Regions from separate parts of the Nocardia sp. NPDC051832 genome, predicted to be linked through region 1. Evidence: riboswitches for the same ligand, from Rfam matches in the RefSeq annotation. Region 1 holds a riboswitch; each other region holds the start of a gene.
What was found. Region 1 has a riboswitch for cobalamin ahead of metE (5-methyltetrahydropteroyltriglutamate--homocysteine S-methyltransferase). Riboswitches for the same ligand answer to the same signal wherever they lie in the genome.

Region 1 (4,631 bases):
CCCTTGCGCGCGAATACTTTCGCCGCCGCGTCCAGGATCTCCTCCTGGCGAGCGGCTCGGTCCACGATCTTCGGCATGCCTCTGATTATGAATGACCAGTCAGTCATAATCAAGCCCGCAACGCGGGAACGGACCGGCCGCAGGCGCCCTGCGGCCGGTCGCCCGGATCAGCGAACGGCGTGCGCGGCCGCGACCATATTGCGCAGCGACGCTTCCACCTCGACCGGCCCGCGGGTCTTGAGCCCGCAGTCCGGATTCACCCAGAGCCGCTCGGCGGGAACGGCTTTCAGCGCCGCTCGCAGCGAGGCGGTGATCTCCTCGACGCTCGGCACCCGCGGCGAGTGGATGTCGTACACGCCCGGCCCGACACCCAGGTCGAAGCCCGCCGCGTTGAGGTCGTCGAGCACCTCCATGTGCGAGCGCGCGGCCTCGATCGAGGTCACGTCGGCGTCCAGGCCCGCGATCGCGTCGATGACCTCACCGAACTCCGAATAGCAGAGATGGGTGTGGACCTGGGTGGTGTCGGCCACGCCGGAGGTGGCCAGGCGGAAGGCCCGCACCGACCAGTCCAGGTAGCCGGGCTGATCGGCGGCGCGCAGCGGCAGCAGCTCGCGCAGGGCGGGCTCGTCGACCTGGACGATGCGGATGCCCGCCGCCTCCAGGTCCACCGTTTCGTCGCGGATCGCCAGCGCGACCTGTGCGGCCGAGTCGGCCAGCGGCTGATCGTCGCGCACGAACGACCAGGCCAGAATGGTCACCGGGCCGGTGAGCATGCCCTTGACCGGCTTGCCGGTGAGCGACTGCGCGTAGGTGATCCAGTCGACGGTCATCGGCTCGCGCCGGGACACGTCGCCGAACAGGATCGGCGGGCGCACGCAGCGGGTGCCGTAGGACTGCACCCAGCCCAGTTCGGTGGCGGCGAAACCGTCGAGCTGCTCGGCGAAGTACTGCACCATGTCGTTGCGTTCCGGCTCGCCGTGCACCAGGACGTCCAGGCCCAGCTTCTCCTGCAGCGTGATGACATCGGCGATTTCGGCGCGCATCCGGCGGACGTACTCGGCCTGGTCGATCTGGCCCTTGCGCAGCAGCGCGCGGGCCACCCGGATCGCCGAGGTCTGCGGGTAGGAGCCGATCGTGGTGGTCGGCAGGCTGGGCAGGTCCAGGTGCGCGGCTTGCAGCGCGCGGCGTTCGTCGGCCGGTGTGCGCCGGTCGGCATCCGCGTCGAGCGCCGCCAGCCGGGCCCGCACCTGCGGGTCGGCCAGTCGCGGATCGTTGCGCCGGGTGTCCAGCGCCGCACGGACCGTGGCCAATTCGGCGGCGACCGCCTCCGTGCCCGATTGCAGCGCGGTGGCGAGCAGCCGCACCTCGGCGACCTTCTCCGCGCCGAAGGCCAGCCAGGACCGCAGCTGGTCGTCCAGGCCGGCTTCGACGGCCAGGGTGTAGGGCACGTGCAGCAGCGAGCAGGAGGTCGACACCGCGACCGCCGCCGCGGAACCGAGCACGGTGCCCAGCGACGCCAGCGCCCGATCGAGGTCGGTGCGCCAGACATTGCGTCCGTCGACCACACCGGCGACCAGCAGCTTGCCGGCCAGCGCGGGCACCGCCACCACCTCGGCGGGCTCGGCGGCGGTGAAATCGACTGCGACGCCCTCGATATCGGTGTCCGCCAGCGCGCTCAGCGCCGCCCGCGGCTGCCCGAAGTAGGTGGCGACCAGGATCGCCGGGCGATCGTCGCCGGCCGACAGCGCGCTGTAAGTGCTTCGCACCAGCTCGATTTCGGCGTCATCGAGATCGGTGACCAGCACCGGCTCGTCGATCTGCACCCACTGCGCACCCGCGGCGGCCAGCTGCCGCAGCAATTCCCGGTACAGCGGCACCAGCTCGTCGAGCCGATCCAGCACCGCGCCGCCGGTCGCCTTCGCCAGCTTCAGGAAGGTGAGCGGCCCGATCACCACCGGCCGGGCCGGAACGCCGAGCGCGATCGCCTCGGCCAGCTCGCTCAGCAGTTTCTCCGGGTGCAGCGAGAACACGGTGTCCGCACCGATTTCGGGCACCAGATAGTGGTAGTTGGTGTCGAACCACTTGGTCATTTCCAGCGGCTCGATGGTGTCGGTACCGCGCGCGGCGGCGAAGTACCGGTCCAGCGGATCCGCGAGACCGGCGACCCGCGGCGGCAACGCGCCGAGCAGTACCGCGGTATCGAGCATCTGGTCGTAGTAGGAGAAGGTGCCCACGGGCACCGAATCGATTCCGGCGGCGGCCAATTCGGCGTACTGCCGGCGGCGCAGGTCCGCTGCGACCCCGTGCAGGCCGGAGGCGTCCAAACGCCCGGCCCAGTAGGACTCGGTGGCGCGTTTGAGTTCCCGACGAGGTCCCACTCGCGGAAGCCCGAGAACCGTTGCGGTGAAAGGAGATTTGACAGTCACGATTGTGCTCCAGTGCTGTGTCGGTCGTGAACCATCGCCATTCGGGCGGGCAGCACCGGGAGACATCGCACGGGCCGTAGGGGAGCCCGAAGATGTCTGCACTGGTGGTCCGCGCGCCCATTCCACGAGGCGGTGGCCGCCGGATACGGCGTATCCGGCACAACTGGCAGGTCTTCGGACTTGCGGGCACGGGCCTTCTGGCCGACCCCCGGGGTGGGGGGCTCACCTACTGGCCGTCGCTTCCCGGATCACTCCAGTGCTTGGTTGACGGCGGTCGTTCCTGCATACCGCTGCGGGACAGTCCCGGATTCTCACCGGGTTCCCTCTCGATCCCCGGTGTACCGGAAAGATCTCGACTCCGATGCGTGACGTCGGGGCTCCAACTCGTCGCGCACTGGAGAAACCAGCTGCGTTGTCCAGCATAAGCCGCGCCGCAAATATTCCGGACACCGGGCACGGAAATGTGACGCCACGATTTCCGCAACTTCGCAACCGTGCTAGGCCCGGTTGTGAAGATGACTGCGAAGCCCGTATCCGTGTCGGAGCTGTGCTCTGCGCCAGGTACCTTGGGTCAATGTTCTCGAAAGTCTTGGTTGCCAATCGCGGCGAAATCGCCATCCGCGCCTTCCGCGCGGCCTACGAACTGGGCATCGGGACGGTCGCCGTCTTTCCCTACGAGGACCGCAATTCGGTCCATCGTCTGAAGGCTGCCGAGTCCTACCAGATCGGTGAGCAGGGACACCCGGTCCGGGCCTACCTGTCCATCGACGCGATCATCGACGCGGCCAAGTCCGCCGGCGCCGACGCGATCTATCCCGGTTACGGCTTCCTCTCCGAGAACCCCGACCTGGCCGCCGCGTGCGCCCGCGAGGGCATCACCTTCATCGGCCCCTCGGCCGAGGTGCTGGAGATGGCGGGCAACAAGGCCACCGCCATCGAGGCGGCCAAGGCCGCCGGGCTGCCGGTGCTGAAGTCCAGCGCGCCGTCGGCCGACATCGATGAGCTGCTGACCGCCTCCGAACAGCTCGAGTACCCGATCTTCGTGAAGGCCGTCGCGGGCGGTGGCGGGCGCGGTATGCGCCGGGTCGCCGCGCCCGAACAGCTGCGCGAATCGATCGAGGCGGCCTCGCGCGAGGCGGAATCGGCTTTCGGTGATCCGACGGTCTTCCTCGAGCAGGCGGTGGTGAATCCGCGTCATATCGAGGTGCAGATCCTGGCCGATCAGCACGGCAATGTCATGCATTTGTTCGAGCGTGACTGCTCGGTGCAGCGCCGCCATCAGAAGGTCATCGAGCTCGCTCCCGCGCCGAATCTGGATCCGGCGCTGCGCGAGCGGATCTGCAACGACGCGGTCGCCTTCGCTCGCCAGATCGGTTACAGCTGCGCGGGCACCGTGGAGTTCTTGCTCGATGAGCGCGGTAACCACGTTTTCATCGAGATGAACCCGCGCATCCAGGTCGAGCACACGGTGACCGAGGAGATCACCGACGTCGACCTGGTGCAGTCGCAGTTGCGTATCGCCGCCGGGCAGTCGCTGGAAGAGCTTGGCCTGAGCCAGGATTCGGTGTCCATCCGGGGTGCGGCGCTGCAGTGCCGGATCACCACCGAGGATCCGGCCAACGGTTTCCGCCCCGACACCGGGCGGATCACCGCCTATCGCACGCCGGGCGGCGCGGGCATCCGCCTGGACGGCGGCGCGAACCTGGGCGCGGAGATCGGCGCCTACTTCGACTCGATGCTGGTGAAGCTGACCTGCCGCGGCCGGGACCTGCCCGCGGCGGCGGCCCGGGCTCGGCGCGCCCTCGCGGAGTTCCGGATCCGCGGCGTCACGACCAACATCCCGTTCCTGCTCGCGGTGCTCGACGATCCGGACTTCAAGGCCGGCCGGGTCACCACCTCGTTCATCGACGAACGCCCGCAGCTGCTGACCTCCCGCGGGTCCGCGGACCGTGGCACCAAGATCCTCAACTATCTGGCCGACATCACCGTCAACAAGCCGCACGGTGAGCGTCGCAGCACGGTGTATCCGCACGACAAGCTGCCCGCCATCGATTTGAGCGTGCCGCCGCCGGACGGTTCGCGGCAGAAGCTGCTGCGTTTGGGTCCGGACGGGTTCGCGCAGGCGTTGCGGGAGCAGAAGGCGGTCGGGGTCACCGACACCACCTTCCGCGACGCGCACCAGTCCTTGCTGGCGACGCGGGTGCG
Region 2 (4,631 bases), on a different contig from region 1:
GATCGGATTGGAATCAGGCATAGCGTCCATTGTGCACAAGGCAATGGATTACCAACCAGTCCGCTGCGTTACGGCACGGCAAATATCGACTCGCCGCGGTGCGGCAGGGATGGTGAAGTGATCGACGCCGAGGTGTTGCTGGACTGGTACGCCGAGACCGCCCGCGACCTGCCGTGGCGCCGCCCCGGCGTCACCGCCTGGCAGATCTTGATGAGCGAGATCATGCTGCAGCAGACGCCGGTGGTACGCGTGCAGCCGATCTGGCTGGAGTGGGTCGCCCGATGGCCGGTGCCGTCGGCGATGGCGGCCTCCTCACAGGCCGAAGTGCTGCGCGCCTGGGGCAAGCTGGGCTATCCGCGCCGGGCCCTGCGACTGCACGAGTGCGCGCGCGTGCTCGCCGCCGAGCACGGCGACGAGGTGCCCGCCGAGGTGGACGTGCTGCTCGGACTGCCGGGCATCGGGGCTTACACCGCCCGCGCGGTGGCCTGCTTCGCCTACGGACAGCGAGTGCCGGTGGTGGACACCAACGTTCGTCGCGTGGTGGCGCGGGCGGTACACGGGCGCGCCGAGGCCGGGAATCCCGCGTCCCGCGATCTGCCCGAGACCGAGGCGCTGCTGCCGATCGAGATCGACCGGGCCGCGAAGTTCTCCGCCGCGCTGATGGAGCTCGGGGCGACGGTGTGCACAGCGCGCAGCCCGGAATGCTCAGGGTGCCCGCTGCCGCGCTGCGCCTGGGTCGAGGCCGGGCGGCCCGCGTCGCAGGTGGTGCGCCGGGTGCAGAAGTACGAGGGCACCGACCGGCAGGCCCGTGGGCGGCTGCTGGATGTGCTGCGGGATTCCAGCGGGCCGGTGGAGCGGGTGCGGCTGGATCTGGCGTGGACGCGGGACCCGGGCCAGCGCGATCGGGCGCTGGATTCGCTGCTGGTCGATGGTCTGATCGAGCAGACCGAGGATGGGTTGTTCGCGCTGGCCGGGGAAGGCGGCCCGGTTTCCTGATCCGCCTGGTCCCGGCCGAACGCCGAGGTCAGAGGACGCGGTTGAGGAATGCCTCGACTTCGGCGCGGTAGACCTCGGGCTGGTCGTCGTGGACCAGGTGCCCGGCGTCCGGGACCAAGGTGTAGCTGGCGTTCGGATTGGTGTCCGCCATTTCGCGCATCTGTCCTGGCGGAGTGATGGTGAATTCACCTTCCAGCAGCAGCACCGGAGCCCGTACCGAGCGCCATTCGGTCCAGAAGTCCCGAGTGCCCCACTCTTCGGAGATATCGCGGAAAGTGCTGACCGAGCCGTGTAATCGGTAGCCGTCGGGCCCGTGCTCGAAGGAGTTCAAGAAATACCGGCCCGCGACCGGCCCGAAGAAGTCGAGCATGGCGTCGGCATCCGGGAACGGCTGCGGCCAAGCCTCGATCATGGCGGCCCAATCCGCCGCGGTACGGCCCTGGAAATCGGGAGCGATGTCCTCGACCACCAGCGCGCGCACCCGCTCGGGATGTTGCGCGGCGAACACCCACCCGTGCAGCCCGCCCATCGAATGCCCGACTACCACCATCGGCTCGGCAATGCTCGCCGTCGCCGCCGTCAGATCGGTTACGAAAGCTTCGGTAGTCAGCTCCGCCGGCGTCGGCCGACCGTGCCCAGCCGCGTCGAAGGTGTAAACGTGCCCATACCCGCGCAACCAATCCAGATGGTCCCCCCACGTCCGCGCACTACCCATCAACCCATGCAGCAGCAGAATCGGCACCCCGGCCCCGCCCTCGTCATACAACACCAGCCGCATTCTGCCGCATAAACCCTTGGAGGCGTCCTGACGCCGACCCCGCATTCTGCCGCATTTGCGCGTGGCGGCGTCCTGACGCCGACCGGGCTTAGACTCGGGCCATGGCTGTCGTGAAGATCAACGCGATCGAGGTTCCGGAGGGCGCGGGCCCCGAATTGGAGAAGCGGTTCGCCCATCGCGCGCACGCGGTGGAGGGGTCGCCCGGGTTCCTCGGCTTCCAGCTGCTGCGTCCCGTCTCCGGGGACAACCGGTATTTCGTTGTCACCCAGTGGGATTCCGAGGAGTCCTTCGCGGCCTGGCGGGACGGCCCGGCGCGCGCCGCGCATGCGGGCAGCGGCGACAAGAAGCCGGTGTCGACCGGCGCCGCGCTGCTGGAGTTCGAGGTGGTCATGGACGTTTCCCCCAAATCCTGAGCGCGTTCCCAGATGTCGGATACGCCGGTTGACGGCACCTGCCTCGGGCTGTCACAGTTCGAGGGACAGACGCGAGGGTGATGCGGTAATTCCGGTGTGAAACCGGAGCGGTCGCGCCACTGTGATCCACGCACCGAGTTCTCCGAGGTGCCGGAAAGCCAGACGCCGGCACCCATCGCACGGAACACTCGATGGGGACGCGTATCCCTAGGAGGAACTCGTATGGCTATCGCGCATACCCCCAGCCGGGCAACCGATTCGCTGGCAACCGTGCTCGTCACGGTGGGTGTCGTCCTGCTCGCACTGCTCACGCTCTACCTGGTCGGTTTCGATCAGGGAGCCATCTCGCGCAGCGGGATGTTCATGCATGAGCTGATGCACGACGGACGTCATCTGCTGGGGCTTCCGTGCCACTGAGCGAGAACTTCAAAACCCTGCTGCTTCGTGGCCTGCTGGCCGGTTTGATCGCCGGTCTGCTGGCCGCCACGGTGGGCTACTTCGTCGGCGAACCCAAGATCGACGCCGCGATCGCTATCGAGGAAGCCGCCGCTGCCGCCGAGGCGCCGGGCGAGGCCGGTGGCCATTCACACGGTGACGAGGAAGAACCCCTGGTCAGCCGCGATGGTCAGAAGGGCGGCCAGTTCCTGGCGCTCGGCCTCGCCGGGCTCGCGCTCGGCGCCATTTTCGCGAGTGTCGCGAATGTCGCACGGCGCTACAGCTCGACGACCGGTCCCCGGCTGGCGCTCGCGCTGGCGGTCGGCGGTTGGCTGGCCATCGTCGCGGTGCCGTTCTTCAAGTACCCCGCGAACCCGCCGGCGGTGGGTGACCCGGACACGATCAACAACCGCACCCTGCTCTGGGTGGCCGCGGTGCTGCTCGGATTGGCGGCGGTCGGGGCCGGTACCTATGTGTACAAGCTCCTTTCGGCCCAGCCCGACACCCTGCGCCTGATCGCCGGTGTCGCGGCGTTCGTGCTGCTCACCACGCTCGGCTACGTGCTGCTGCCCGGTGTGGACGAGGTGAAAGCGGACTTCCCGCCGAGTCTGCTGTGGCAATTCCGGGTGGCTTCGCTGACCCAGACCGCGACCCTGTGGGCAGCGCTCGGCCTCGGCTTCGCCGCACTGACCGAATTCGCGGCGCGCGGTAATACCCAGGTACGGGAACCGGCCGCTACCGCAGGCTGATCCGGAACCAGAACACCACGGGCAGTGTCGGTCTCATGACCGGCACTGCCTTTTCCGTTTGGCCCGAAAACCTTTCGCTCGCACCGATCCGGGAACCCGCGCGGGCGCCCCGCGCGGTCTCGCTGGCGTTCGGGGCGCTCGTCGCCGCGCTGCTCGCCGGCGTCGCCGAAGCGCTCGCACAAGCCGCGCTGCTGCTGGAGCGCTCGGACACCGATCTGGGCGGGCTCGCGACCGGCCTCGCCCTGCGCGCCACGATCTACCTGGTGGTGCTGGCCGTGGCCATCCGGATGACGCACGGCGACCGCTGGGCCCGTATCGCGCTGACCTTCGGCATCGGCGTCCTCGGCCTCGCCTCGCTGCTGATCGAGCCGATTCGCGCCGTGCTGTCCGCCGACGACTTCGCCGACCTGTTCGACGGGATCACCGCCAGCGGCGTCGGTATCGCGATCCTCCGCGCCATCCACGTGGCGGCGGTCCTCATCGCGATCCCCGCGATGTACCACCGCACCGCCCGCCCCTACTTCCGCGCCTGAACCGGCCGCATGGCTCCTCGCGTACCGGATCGGGCCGGGACGCGAAGAACCAAGCGGCGGTGTGGTTTACGCGAGGGCCGCGTCGAGCGAGATGGTGTCCACGCCCGCCAGGGCCTTGCTCACCGGGCAGCCGGCCTTGGCGGCGGCAGCGGCGGCGGCGAACCCGTCGGCGTCCAGACCCGACACCCGGCCGCGCACCGTCAGCTTGATGGCGGTGATCCGGAAGCCGCCGGCCGGGTCCGGGCCCAGGGTGACATCGGCGGTCACGTCCAGGCTCTCCGGCGTCCCGCCCGCGTTGGCGATCTGCGCCGAGAGCGCCATCGCGAAGCACGACGAGTGCGCGGCGGCGATGAGCTCTTCCGGGCTGGTCGTGCCGTCGGCGTTGTCCGCCGAACGCTTCGGGAACGACACGTCGAACTTGCCGACGCCGGAGCTGGCCAGGTCGACCTGCCCCGAGCCGTCCTGCAGTCCGCCGGTCCAAGCGGTGCGCGCGGTACGTGTTGGCATCACGGTCCTTTCAGATGATTCGATCTGTCGGCAACGAACCTACTCCGGGCGCTGAGCTCACGGAGCGGTACGGCGGTCGAGCTGTTCCAGCACCAGCGGCCACGCCGTCAGGTGCCGATCGCGCGCCGCCTCGTTCGGAAATCCGGAGTGCCGCAAGCGAAGCCGGATACCGCGCGGCTGGTGCACGAACTCGATGCTGACCACGGTTTCGGCGCCCTCG
Region 3 (4,631 bases), on a different contig from region 1:
CACGATCAGAAAGGGGCCGAGCACGGCGGGCAGCAGGTGCCGCACCCCGATCGCGGGCCTGCTCACGCCCGCCACCCGCGCGGCGATCACATAGGGCCGGGTGCGCGCCGCCAAGGTCAGCGCCCGTGCGACGCGAGCGTCGGCCGCCCAGCTCGCGATCACCAGTGCCAGTAGCAGATTCAGATAGCCGGGGCCGAGCAGACCGACCACGGCCAGCGCCAGGACGAGTCCCGGGATGGCCAGGACGACGTCGATCACCCGGGACACCGCCCGGTCGGGCCGGCCGCCGTAGAGCCCGGCGCCCAGCCCGACGAGCAGGCTGATCGTCGCCGACCCCGCCAGCACGAGGAACGCCGACAGCAGCGACAGCCGCAACCCGTTCAGCACCCGCGAGAACTGGTCCCGGCCGTACTGGTCTGTCCCCAGCCAGTATTCGGTACTCGGTGCGACCAGCTTGTCCCCGTAATGCGGCTCGTTCGGCGGGTACTGCGCCAGCAGCGGCCCCACGATCGCGAGTACCAGCAACAGACCCAGCAGCACGGCCCCGGCACGCACGGACCCCGTGAGACGAACACGGGCCGCCCTCGGCGTACTGCGTTTCAGCGGCCGACGCAGCCAAGGCGAGCGATTCGCGCGGGCACCGCGATTCGGCAGTACCTGCCGCGACGACCAGCAACCCACGCGGGCACCACGATTCGGCAGTACCTGCCGCCACCACCATCGATGCACACGGGCACCGCGATCCGGCGGTAGCTGCGACACGGACCGGCGATTCACGCGGGCACCGCGATCCGTCGATCGATCACCGCGGACAACAGGTCGGCGGCGAGACTGGTGAGCACATAGCTCGCCGTGGCGAACACCGTGAACGCCTGGATCACCGGAAGATCCCGCGTCTTCACCGCCGTGACCACGTACGAACCCAGCCCCGGCCAGGTGAAGACCGTCTCGACGACCGTCGCCCCGCCGATGAGCACGGCGGTCCCGACGGCGAGAGCGTGCAGCGAGGGCACCGCACTGTTGGGTAGCCCGTGCCGCCAGAGGATCCGCCACCGGGAAGCGCCGCGCGCACGCAGCACGGCGGCGGTCGGCGACTCCGTGAACCCGAGCAGATTCGCCCGCAGCAGCCGCGACCAGCTGTCGGACAGGCCGACCGCCAGGCAGATCGCGGGCAGCCACACCTGCCGCCAGGTGCCGTCCAGCGCGGCCTTGCCGACGCCCATTCCGACCACGAACACCTGAATCAGCAACATTGCCACCACGAATCCGGGCACCGAGGCGAACACCAGCGCCAGCCACCGGGTGCCGTGATCGGGCCAGCGCCGGGGATACCGGGCCGCGAGCACCCCGAGCGCGACCGACAGGGCCAGCGCGAGCACCAGCGAGGTGACCGCCAAGGTCAGCGTCGCGGGCAGCCGGTCGGCGAACTCGCCCGACACCGGCCGCCCCGACACGAACGACAGCCCCAGATCGCCGCGCAGCACACCCCACACCCAGTGCGCGTACTGCACGGGCACCGGCTGGTCCAGGTGCAGCGTCTGCTCCAGCGCGCTGATCTGCTCGGGCGGTGGCTCCGGAACACCCTGTGCGACAAGGATCATGCGCGCGGGGTCGCCCGGAGCCAACGGCATCAGGGCCCAGATCAGCACGCTGGCGCCGAGCAAGGTCAGCAGTGCTTCGACGACCCGGCGGCGCGCCAGGACGAATACTCGCATCGCCGCGCTATTTGCCGGTCTGGCTGGTGAGGTGCCTGCGCACGCTCGACACCCGGTAGTCGGCCCACTCCGGACCCGTCACCACGGTGAAGTACTTGAAGGTGCCCGCGACCACATAGGCCTGCTCCCGCACCAGGATCTGCTGCGCCCGCTCGAGCAGCGCGTCGCGGCGCGCGGTATCGAACTCGCCGCGCAACTGTGCGCCGATCGCGTCGATCTCCGGGTTCGCCACGCCCTGCGCGTTCGAGGAACCACCGGTGGTCCAGCGCACCAGGTACGGCTGGATCGGGTCGGCGGTGCCCGAGAGCGAACCACTCAGCGCCACCGACGATTCCCACGCGCCCGGATCCTTCTTCACCGCGGCGGAGTCCTCGGCGTTGTCGATGCGCAGCTCGAAACCGGCGCGCGCGACCTGGTCCTGCATCGCGATCGCGACATCGTTGGTCTCCGGGCCCTGAGCCTGGGTCACGAAGCGCACCACCAGCCGCCGGCCGTCCTTGGACCGGATGCCGTCCCCGCCCGGCACCCAGCCCGCGGTGTCGAGCAGACGTTTCGCCTCGTTCAGGTCGTGCACCTGACTGTCCACCGCGAACGACATGGTGGGCGGGTACAGGCCGGTGGCCGCCGCGAACTGGCCATTGCCGACGTCGGCGGCGATGCCCCGGTAGTCGATCGCCGCGGTGAACGCCTTGCGCACAGCGGTATCGGTGAAGATTCCGGCTTTCAGGTTCATCTCCACCAGCAGCGACTGCAACGCGAGTTCCGAGGACAGCACATGCATGTCCTTGTCCCCCTTCAGTTCCAGCTTGGCCGACGTCGACGGGTAGAACGCCATATCGGCCTCGCCGCTGCGCACACCTGCCAGGCGGGCCTGCTCGTCGGGCACGACTCGCACGGTGATCCCCTTCAGCGGCGGCGTTCCCTCCCAGTGCTTCTGGTAGGGGGCGAGCACGAGGTTGTCCGGCGTCCACGCGGTGATCGCGTACGGGCCCGAATACGCACCGGCGCCCACGATCTTGGCCGAGTCGCCGCCCGCGGCGTCCATCGCGGCGACGTCGTAGATCTGTAAGGAGTTGTCCCGCGCCGCGAGCGCGGCGGGCACCATCGCGTTCGGCGCCGGCGTCGTGATCACGACCTTCTCGCCGTCGGCGGTCACCGTCGTCGCCTGGTCGAGATACACCCGGGCCGCGGCGGATCGGGCGATCTGCCGGCTCAGCGCCGCGGCCACCGCCGGGGCGTCGACCGGCTTGCCGTTCTGGAAGGTGACGCCCTTGCGCAGCGTCGCGACCCAGCGGGTGTCCCCGTCGCGGACGACGGACTCCGCCAGCCACGGCGCGACCTCGCCGGTTTCGGTGATCTGGAGCAGATTCTCCGCCACGCCCCAGTCGAAGAGCCAGTTCGTGCCGGTGCCGATCGGGTCCAGACCGGCGATCTTGTAGGAGTTGTAGATCGTCAGGGTGCCGTCACCGGCGGCGCGCAAGGCGCGCGCGGAAGACGCCGCGCCGCCGTCGTTCTCGCCCGCGCAACCGGTGAATACCAGGGCGACCGCGAGCAGTCCCGCCAGGGCGGCAGCGGCCCGGGAACGGCGCTGTCGCCCGGTCCCGGGCGCATGGTCGGATAGCCGCGCGGCGCTGGGCCGGCGGCGCGTAAGCACTCGCATCGTCATCCTCGTGAAGCTCGGTCCTGAAACGGCGCAGGTATCCTGGCTCCCGGATCAACGCTCGCCTTCGGCCTTCCAACCCAGGAAGGTCGTGGCCATCAGTGAAGGTCTGCTCCTCGGTCACAGTTGCGGGACAGCCCCGGATTCGCACCGGTGTTCCCTGCGGGAGTGAACCTAGCAGCACGCGGCCACCGGCCGTTCAGCCGGTGATCAGCGGCGCACCCACGATCCACTCGTGCCCGAACGGGTCTCGCACCCGGCCCTGCCGGATTCCGTAGGGCTGATCCGCCACCTCGAACACGATCTCGCCGCCGGCCGCGGCCATCTGCTCGGCCAGCCCGTCGGGGTCGTCGACGATCACGCTCAGCAGCATTCCGGCCCCGCCCCGGTCGACCGTGTCGGCGTCCTTGAGCTGCAACAGCACGCCGCCGGGCAGCTCGAGCTCCGCGAACACCACGCGCCCGTCCCCGTCGTGCCGCTCCCCCGGCACAGCGCCGAAAACCTTGCAGTAGAAGCGAATCGCCTCGTCAGCGTCTGCCACGACCAGCTTCGGTGTGATCTTCTCGATATGCATGGCCCCATCCTGACCCGTCCCGCGCGCCGCGGCTTGGACGTTTGTCACCTCCCGGCGTCCGTGGCACACGAGCACGCGCCGGACCGTGCGGAACGGTCCGGCGCGTCAGCCTGGGCGGGGCTACTTCGGCGGTGCGGGCACCATCGGGTCCTTGCAGGCCGGGAGTTCCGGCGGGCACGGGGCCAGGATGGTGGAGAAGTACTGGTAGGCCGAGAACAGCGCGAGTGGTCCGCCGACGGTGAGCAGGCCGACCATCGCACCGACCGCGCCGAGCGTGGCCGCGCCGAGGACGCAACCGGCGATCGTCGCGCCCACCCAGGGCAGCAGCAGGGCGATGACGGGGCTGGCGATGGTCGCGCCCGCCGCGCCGCCGACCAAGCAGCCGATGCCGCCACCGAGCACAGCGCCGACGATCGCGCTGATCGAACCGCCGATGGTCAAGCGCTGAGCCAATACTCCGAGCGCGCCCTGATCGCGCGGGGTGAACGATTCCGCGACCGTGTGCAACGCCTGATCGGTGCTGACCACGTCGGCCGGTTGCACCGCCGCGACCGGGATGCCGCCTTCCCGGGACGGGGTGAGAAACGCTGTGTTGCCCTCGATCCGGGCGGCGATCGGGTACGCCATGGCGTCGATGCGGTAGGTCAGCGGGACGGCGGCGACGGGAGTGTCCTGCGCGTCG

Region 2: another riboswitch for cobalamin. It lies ahead of AB0M14_RS03795 (CbtB-domain containing protein); the one in region 1 lies ahead of metE (5-methyltetrahydropteroyltriglutamate--homocysteine S-methyltransferase).
Region 3: another riboswitch for cobalamin. It lies ahead of AB0M14_RS31195 (ABC transporter substrate-binding protein); the one in region 1 lies ahead of metE (5-methyltetrahydropteroyltriglutamate--homocysteine S-methyltransferase).

What each region holds. Positions count from the first base shown of each region.
Region 1 covers NZ_JBFAYL010000002.1:296,756-301,386, forward strand. The annotation lists gene AB0M14_RS11125 (TetR/AcrR family transcriptional regulator) at 1-77, opposite strand, end outside; gene metE (5-methyltetrahydropteroyltriglutamate--homocysteine S-methyltransferase) at 168-2,426, opposite strand; cobalamin riboswitch at 2,574-2,787, opposite strand; gene AB0M14_RS11135 (pyruvate carboxylase) at 3,001-4,631, shown strand, end outside.
Region 2 covers NZ_JBFAYL010000001.1:886,092-890,722, forward strand. The annotation lists gene AB0M14_RS03775 (carbonic anhydrase) at 1-21, opposite strand, end outside; gene AB0M14_RS03780 (A/G-specific adenine glycosylase) at 118-996, shown strand; gene AB0M14_RS03785 (alpha/beta hydrolase) at 1,025-1,765, opposite strand; gene AB0M14_RS03790 (antibiotic biosynthesis monooxygenase) at 1,876-2,187, shown strand; cobalamin riboswitch at 2,219-2,376, shown strand; gene AB0M14_RS03795 (CbtB-domain containing protein) at 2,410-2,604, shown strand; gene AB0M14_RS03800 (CbtA family protein) at 2,595-3,371, shown strand; gene AB0M14_RS03805 (hypothetical protein) at 3,407-3,904, shown strand; gene AB0M14_RS03810 (OsmC family peroxiredoxin) at 3,971-4,411, opposite strand; gene AB0M14_RS03815 (SRPBCC domain-containing protein) at 4,469-4,631, opposite strand, start outside.
Region 3 covers NZ_JBFAYL010000005.1:372,702-377,332, reverse strand. The annotation lists gene AB0M14_RS31205 (ABC transporter permease) at 1-555, opposite strand, end outside; gene AB0M14_RS31200 (ABC transporter permease) at 774-1,715, opposite strand; gene AB0M14_RS31195 (ABC transporter substrate-binding protein) at 1,723-3,375, opposite strand; cobalamin riboswitch at 3,390-3,578, opposite strand; gene AB0M14_RS31190 (VOC family protein) at 3,575-3,949, opposite strand; gene AB0M14_RS31185 (hypothetical protein) at 4,070-4,631, opposite strand, start outside.